One region of the Arthrobacter sp. W4I7 genome, then DNA from elsewhere that is predicted to be linked to it. Evidence: riboswitches for the same ligand, from Rfam matches in the RefSeq annotation. Region 1 holds a riboswitch; the other holds the start of a gene.
The links. Region 1 has a riboswitch for cyclic di-AMP ahead of QF047_RS08430 (LysM peptidoglycan-binding domain-containing protein). Riboswitches for the same ligand answer to the same signal wherever they lie in the genome.
Positions count from the first base shown of each region.

Region 2: another riboswitch for cyclic di-AMP. It lies ahead of QF047_RS16960 (hypothetical protein); the one in region 1 lies ahead of QF047_RS08430 (LysM peptidoglycan-binding domain-containing protein).

Region 1 covers NZ_JAUSXU010000001.1:1,829,388-1,832,780, reverse strand. The annotation lists gene QF047_RS08440 (lytic transglycosylase domain-containing protein) at 1-533, opposite strand, end outside; gene QF047_RS08435 (dienelactone hydrolase family protein) at 638-1,612, opposite strand; cyclic di-AMP (ydaO/yuaA leader) riboswitch at 1,877-2,081, shown strand; gene QF047_RS08430 (LysM peptidoglycan-binding domain-containing protein) at 2,085-2,924, shown strand; gene QF047_RS08425 (YdiU family protein) at 2,997-3,393, opposite strand, start outside.
Region 2 covers NZ_JAUSXU010000001.1:3,767,024-3,770,416, forward strand. The annotation lists gene QF047_RS16950 (response regulator transcription factor) at 1-29, shown strand, start outside; gene QF047_RS16955 (HAMP domain-containing sensor histidine kinase) at 37-1,539, shown strand; cyclic di-AMP (ydaO/yuaA leader) riboswitch at 1,667-1,817, shown strand; gene QF047_RS16960 (hypothetical protein) at 1,823-2,554, shown strand; gene QF047_RS16965 (YdeI/OmpD-associated family protein) at 2,603-3,046, shown strand; gene QF047_RS16970 (HAD-IA family hydrolase) at 3,027-3,393, opposite strand, start outside.

The sequences.
Region 1 (3,393 bases):
CGGCCCGCGGATTCGGCCTTTGTTACCAGTCCTGCCGTTTTGTCCCCGACGATCTGCACCACATTGAGCCCTTGAATGCTGTTGGTCTGGATCGCATCCAGGGCAACGAAGAATCCCATGGTGGTGCCGCCCGTTTTGTAGGACTGGGCTGCGAGCGCCCCGAGCTCCTTCCGGTGCCGGGACAGGGCGGTGTTTGCCTGTGAGACCTGGGCGGTGAGGGCCTCCACCTTTGCGCTGGCAGCCTGCAGCGCAGAGTCTGTTACGGCATAGTCGGCCGCCGACTGGACGGCTGCGTTACCCAGGGACTCGGATTTGGCCTGCAGGTCATCGAGGTAACTGCTGATCCTGCTGATTTCAGCCGCCTTGCCGGCCTCGGTCTGCTTTGCTTCCTGCACGTCTTCCCAGGAGGGGTAATCGCCGGGCGGGTCGCTGTCCGCCGCGCCCGCCGGTGCCAGCCCGAGTGCCGCGGCGAGGGCCACGACCAGAAGGGCCGCCGGCAGGGGCGACCGGGCTTTTCTAACGAACCGGGGCATAGTCCGGAAGCTTACCGGCTTCAACCTCTGGTTGAAGGCCAGCCTCCTGACATCGTTATGCAGCGGAGACCTGCGGTTCCTCTTGGCGGGCAGGACGGCGCACTTCAGACGTGCCGGCTGAACCAGGCGAGTGTGTCTTTCCAGGCGGCTGTGGCCTGGACCTCGTTGTACTGGTCACCGGTGTCATTGTGGAACGCGTGGCCCACACCAGGGTAGACAGTGAGCTGATGGACAACGCCGGTGGCAGCAAGAGCATCCTTGAGCGCCGGCATGGCACCCGTGATGCGCTGATCCAGCTCTGCATACACACCGAAGACCGCAGGCTTGATCCCCGGGACTTTGCCCAGGTCAGGGGCCGGCCCATAAAAAGCCGCGGTGGCTTTCAGGCCGTCCAGCTCGGTGGCTGCCTGCCAGGTGATGCCGCCACCGAAACAGTAACCGGTCATGGCAATTCGTTCACCGTCCACGAAGTCCTGGCCCCGGAGGTACTCCAGTGCCGCGCCAAAGTCGGCAATGTGCCGCTGGGCACCGGCCGAGGTGAGGGCACCGGGAACAGCATCGCGGTCCATGCCGGCAGTTCCGCCTTCCCGGCTCAGCAGGTCAAGGGCGAGGGCCACGTAGCCCTCCTTCGCGAAGCGCCGCGCCACGTCCTGGATGTGGGGTGTCAGTCCACGGTTCTCGTGGCAGATCAGCACTGCAGCACGGGGCCCGTTTGACTTGGGGCGGGCCAAGTAGGCGCTGACAGAGGTTCCACCGGACGGAAACCGGACAGTCGCCGTCGTCATTCCAGCAGCACCTTCGGGTACGGAAAGCGGGCTTTTCGCCCCCGGCACGGCACCGGAACCGGCCGTCCCGGAGGCAGTCGACACCGGGGGCTCGGGCGCAGGGATCGGGTCAGTGCTGCGCGGCACCTCACTGGGCGTGCAGCCAACCAGCAGCATCGCGGCCGCGGCAGCACCCATACTGCCCGTAATGAAGGCCACCCGCCGGGTGAACGTCCGGTGGCTCAAGGCCCCGGCGCGGTAGTCGTCAAAAAATTCTTCAATCAGATACTGCTCATACTTGCCGAGCTGAGTCACAGGGCCTCCTCCAGGTGGGGTCATCCTCCTACCCGGTGCCCCTGTGGGCAAGATTCAGACGCCGGTTTCGGCATGGCTTTATTACTTTGTGACAAAGAACACCTGGCGGCGCACGGCGTTTGTATCTTCTGAGGTCAACGGGGAGTGTAGGGAGAATCAAGTCGTTTGCTAAATACGAGAGAAGCACCTCGTATGTTATCCAAATGTGACAATCGATCGCCTGGCGGGCTATGGTCTTCAGGTGTCCCTCCCAGACGGGACATTCCCGTCAGTATGCCGAGCCCTGCCACTGAACCGGGATTCAATCAGTTTCCAGCTGGCAGGGACGGGGGAACCACATTTCCGCGGCCTCCTGAGAGGCCTTGGGGTCAAGTCGATAGCGCCCTCCGTTCCGTTCGGAGCCGCTCCCGGCCGGGTATCTCCAACCCGAACCCGACAGCTCACCCCGCAGGCATGGGAGAGGCGATCAACCGTGTCAAAAAATTCCATCACCGCCCGTCACCGCGCGACTCCGGCCCGCTCAATCGCGCTCCAGGGCTTGGCTGTCTCAGCCAAGTCACTTGGCCGTCCGGCGCTCGCCGTAGCAGCAGCTTCCGGCATTGCCTTCGGTGTAGGCGCCCCGGCCCACGCAGGCGTAACCGGACCGGACACCACCGAGACCACTAACACCCAGGCTTACACGGCGCCCGCCGCTGCCGTGGCTGCCCCCGCGGCAGCTGCCGCCAACGTACACACCGTGGTTTCGGGCGACACCTTGGGCGGCATCTCGGCTGCCTACGGCGTCAGCCTCAATGACGTTCTGTCCGCCAACGGCCTGGCGATCTCCGCGATCATCTACCCCGGCGACCAGATCCAGATCCCGGGCGCCGGGTACGTTGCAGCTGCTCCGGCCGCCGCTCCGGCTCCCGCCGCTGCTCCTGCTCCCGTCAAGGCAGCCGTGGCCGCGGCTCCGGCCAACACCGGAGTGAATGTGTCCTACGCTTCAGCTCCGGCTGCAACAGGTTCGGGCGCCGGCGCTGCCATTCTGGCCTCGGCCTACGGCCAGGTCGGCATCCAGCAGGACTGCACCGCAATGGTGGAGAAGGCCCTGCGTTCCGTGGGTAAGAGTGTTGGCGACCTGGCTCCAGGCCAGTTCTTCCAGTACGGCTCCGTTGTGGGTGCCCCCGCTGCCGGTGACCTGGTGATCACCGCCGGCCACGTCGGCGTGTACGCCGGCAACGGCCAGGTTGTGAGCGGTGGCGTGGACGGTTTCAAGACTGAGGTCCACTCCATCAGCTGGCTCCCGGGCGCTTCCTTCGTCCGCGTAGCGTAGCCACACCACCCGGACAGGGGCGGCAGGCGGGTTTCTCCCCGCCTGCCGCCCCTGTTTCGTTTTCAACTCAGCTCAGGTGCCGCAGAAGGTCTGGTAGCTGCCGAAGTCCTCGGGTGCTCCCCCGGCATAGCGCTCAAGCCCCGGGCGCTCCTGGTACGGCATGCGGACAACGTCCACGAGCCGGTTAAAAGGGTCGAGGTCGCCCTCTGTTGCTGCGGCGAGTGCCTCCTCCACGAGGTGGTTGCGCGGAATGTAGGCGGGGTTTACCCGGTCCATCACGCCGGCGTCGGGTTGCAGGGCCAGCCACCGTTCGGCCCAGGCATCGAAAGCGGCGAGGTCCAGGACCATGCCTCGGGCCGGCCGCTGGTTTCCCCGCGCTGCCTGGCCGAGGTTCCGGAAGAACGAGGTGTAGTCCACCGGCCCGTCCTTGAGAATGGCGATCACGCCGTCCACCACCTGCGAGGCTTCT
Region 2 (3,393 bases), 1.9 Mb from region 1:
CCGGGTACGTCATCAAGCCTGCCGAGTAGGCGCACCATGGCCTTGCAACAGGCTGCGCCGCACCGCCGGAGCTGGCTCAAGCCCAATACCTGGCATTTGCGCACCCGCCTCATCCTCCTTGCCATGACTCTGCTGATCGCCATCTGCGGTGCAGTGGGCGTGGTCAGCTATGCCTCAATGGACGCCTTCCTCACCCGGCAGCTCGACGAACAGCTCAGCCAGGCCGCGGACAGGTCGAACGATCCGGGCCGCCCGCCCATGGGCGGCTTCAATGGAAGGGACCCGCTGGACGCCCGTGGCCAGAGCGTGGGAACCCTGAACGCCCGCGTGCTCAACGGGCAGGTCAACAGCGCCGGCTTCCTCGCCTCGGACACCACCCGCTCGCCGCTGTCCGCCGAGGACAAGCAGGCGCTGCTGGACCTTGCCACGGACGCGCAGCCGGTGGACCGCACCCTCTCCAACGGTGATTACCGGTTGATAGCCGTGAAAACGAATTACGGGGATGTGCTGGTGACCGGACTCCCCCTCGCCACCAAGGAGAGCACGCTTACGTCCCTGGTGTGGACTTTTGTGTTCGTCTCCTTGGGCGGCCTGCTGCTCATCGGGCTGGTGGGAACGGTGCTGATTCGCCGCACCATGAAGCCCCTGGAGCAGCTGTCAGAGGTGGCAACCCGCGTTTCACAGCTGCCGTTGGACGCCGGTGAAGTGGCACTTGCGGTGCGGGTGCCGCCGTCGAACTCAAATCCGGGAACGGAAGTGGGCAGCGTAGGCCACGCGCTCAACCTCATGCTGGACAACGTGGCCAACGCGCTGCAGGCGCGGCAGAGGAGCGAAACCAAGGTGCGACAGTTTGTGGCCGACGCCTCGCACGAGCTGCGCACTCCCCTGACCGCCATCCGGGGCTACACGGAGCTGATGCGGATGACGGAGAATTTCACTCCCGACGGCGAAAAATCGTTGGCCCGCGTGCAGAGCCAGTCTGAGCGGATGACCGCCCTGGTGGAAGACCTGCTGCTGCTGGCCCGGCTCGATGAGGGCCAGCCGCTCAAGCTCACCGAGGTGGACCTTACGCAACTGGTGATTGAGGGAGTCAGCGACGAAAAGGTGATGGCGCCGGGCCATAACTGGCGGCTGGAGCTTCCGGACGAGCCCGTCGTGGTCAACGGCGACGCCTCCCAGCTGCGCCAGGTCCTGATGAACCTGCTCTCGAACGCACGCAAGCACACTCCCCCGGGGACCACAGTGGTCACAGGGGTTGGAAAGTCACCTGAAGGGGCGGCGGTAGTAACCGTAACGGACGACGGCGGCGGCATCCCTGCCGAGTTCGTGGACCATGTCTTCTCACGCTTCGCCCGCGCAGACGCGGCACGAAAGGGAGCGGGAGACCAGGCTGGAGCCTCCGTTGCCGAAGGTACCAGCGGTCTGGGCCTCTCCATCGTGGAATCCATTGTTGAGGCGCACGGCGGAAGGGTAACGGTGACGTCACAGCCGGGACGCACACAGTTCGCCCTGCAGCTCCCACTTCCGCAGGTCTCGTAGCAAGGCGACGCGCCGCCGTCGTGATCTCTGTTACCAAAATGTGACTTGTGCTCCGAATTCCTGTACCGTCGTTTAGGTACGGTTCCCGTTCGGGCCGTATATCCGGATGACGCCAAGCTCTGCCACTTCCCGGATTTCTCTTGAACCAAGGCAGAGGCGGGGGACCCACCGTCCCGGGCACTATTGCCCTTGGGGTTAAGCCAACACGTGATTCTTTCCGTGTGGCCGGATGCCCTCATCCGAACCCGACAGCTAACTCCGCAGGTGTGAGAGGCGATTCATCATGTCCAAATTCCTGGTTAAACCGCGCCCGAAATCCGGGCCTGCACCCCACGCCGGACGCGAAGCCGGCAAACTCCCCTTCATCGGCAAGCGCGCGGCTGTACTTGCCGCATCCGCTGCACTCCTCGTAGGAGTGGGAGCGGCCGGACAGGCTACCGAATCCAGCATCCGGGTTGCCGCCACTGAAACCAAGGCCGCTGAAGCGCAGTCCAACCTCAGCATTGAGAAGAGCGAAATCCGGGCCAACCCGGCGCCTGCCCCGGCGGCCGAGGAGATTGCAGTGGCCCCGCAGGCGGCAGAGCCGGCACCGGCGGCAGCGCCTGAACCGGCACCAGTCCCCGTCCCCGAAGCAGCACCGGCCCCGGCTCCCGAGCCCGCCCCGGCGCCTGCCGCCGCTCCTGAGCCGGCACTCGTCGTCGCGGTCAACGACCCCGCCGGCGCCCAGGCTTACGCCGCTGGCCAGCTTGCCAGCTACGGCTGGGCTCCGGACCAGATGCAGTGCCTGCAGACCCTGTGGACCAAGGAGTCCGACTGGACCACCACGGCCACCAACTCAAGCAGCGGCGCCTACGGCATCGTCCAGTCCCTGCCTGCTGAAAAGATGGCGAGCGCCGGCCCGGACTATCTCACCAACTACCGCACGCAGATCAACTGGGGCCTGAATTACATCCAGGAGCGCTACCAGTCACCTTGTGGCGCCCTGAACTTCCACCTGTCCAACAACTGGTACTAAGCACACAAAACCTTTTGGAGCGGCGGGCTGCCCGGCATACTGTCATCCATGAGGTTCACCACCACTATCCAGGGCAGCGGAAACAAGACCGGCATCGAAGTTCCCGAAGAGGTTCTTGCAGCCTTGGATGCGGGCAAGCGGCCGCCTGTGGTGGTGACCATCAACGGCAAGAGCTATCGCAGCAGCATTGCGGTGATGGGCGGGCAGAACCTCATCTCGCTGAGCGCAGCCAACCGGGACTTCGTCGGGGCAGCCGCTGGCGACACCGTGGACGTGGACGTGGAACTGGACACCCAACCCCGGATTGTGGAAGTTCCCGAGGACCTCGCGACAGCGATGGCCGCCGAACCGGCAGCCCAAAAGTTCTACGCGACGCTGAGCTTCAGCGCCCAGCGCCGGTACGTTGAGCCGCTGGGCGATGCCAAGACGCCCGAAACCCGGTCGCGCCGCATTGCCAAGGTAGTGGCGGACCTCAAAGCCGGAAAGAAATAACCGTCCTGCTGTCGTCGTCCTTGCCGGTTTCGACGACGACTGCGCTGTAGTCCTGGATGTGCAGTACGCCGGCGGGCAGCGGGCCGGTGTTCGGCCCCACGGCCACCGTCCGGATGCCAGCGGCCACCCCTGCAGCGATTCCCGCCGGAGCGTCTTCGAACACCACTGCGTCCGCAGGATCCACGCCAAGGTTGGCCGCCGCCTTCAGGTATCCCTCGGGATCCGGCTTGCCGCGCGTCACCAGTTCAGCTGTCACTGCGATGGCAGGCATCGGCAGGCCGGCGGCGTTCATGCGGATGTCGGCCAGGATGCGGTCAGCGGACGTGACCAGGGCGACGGCGTCCGGC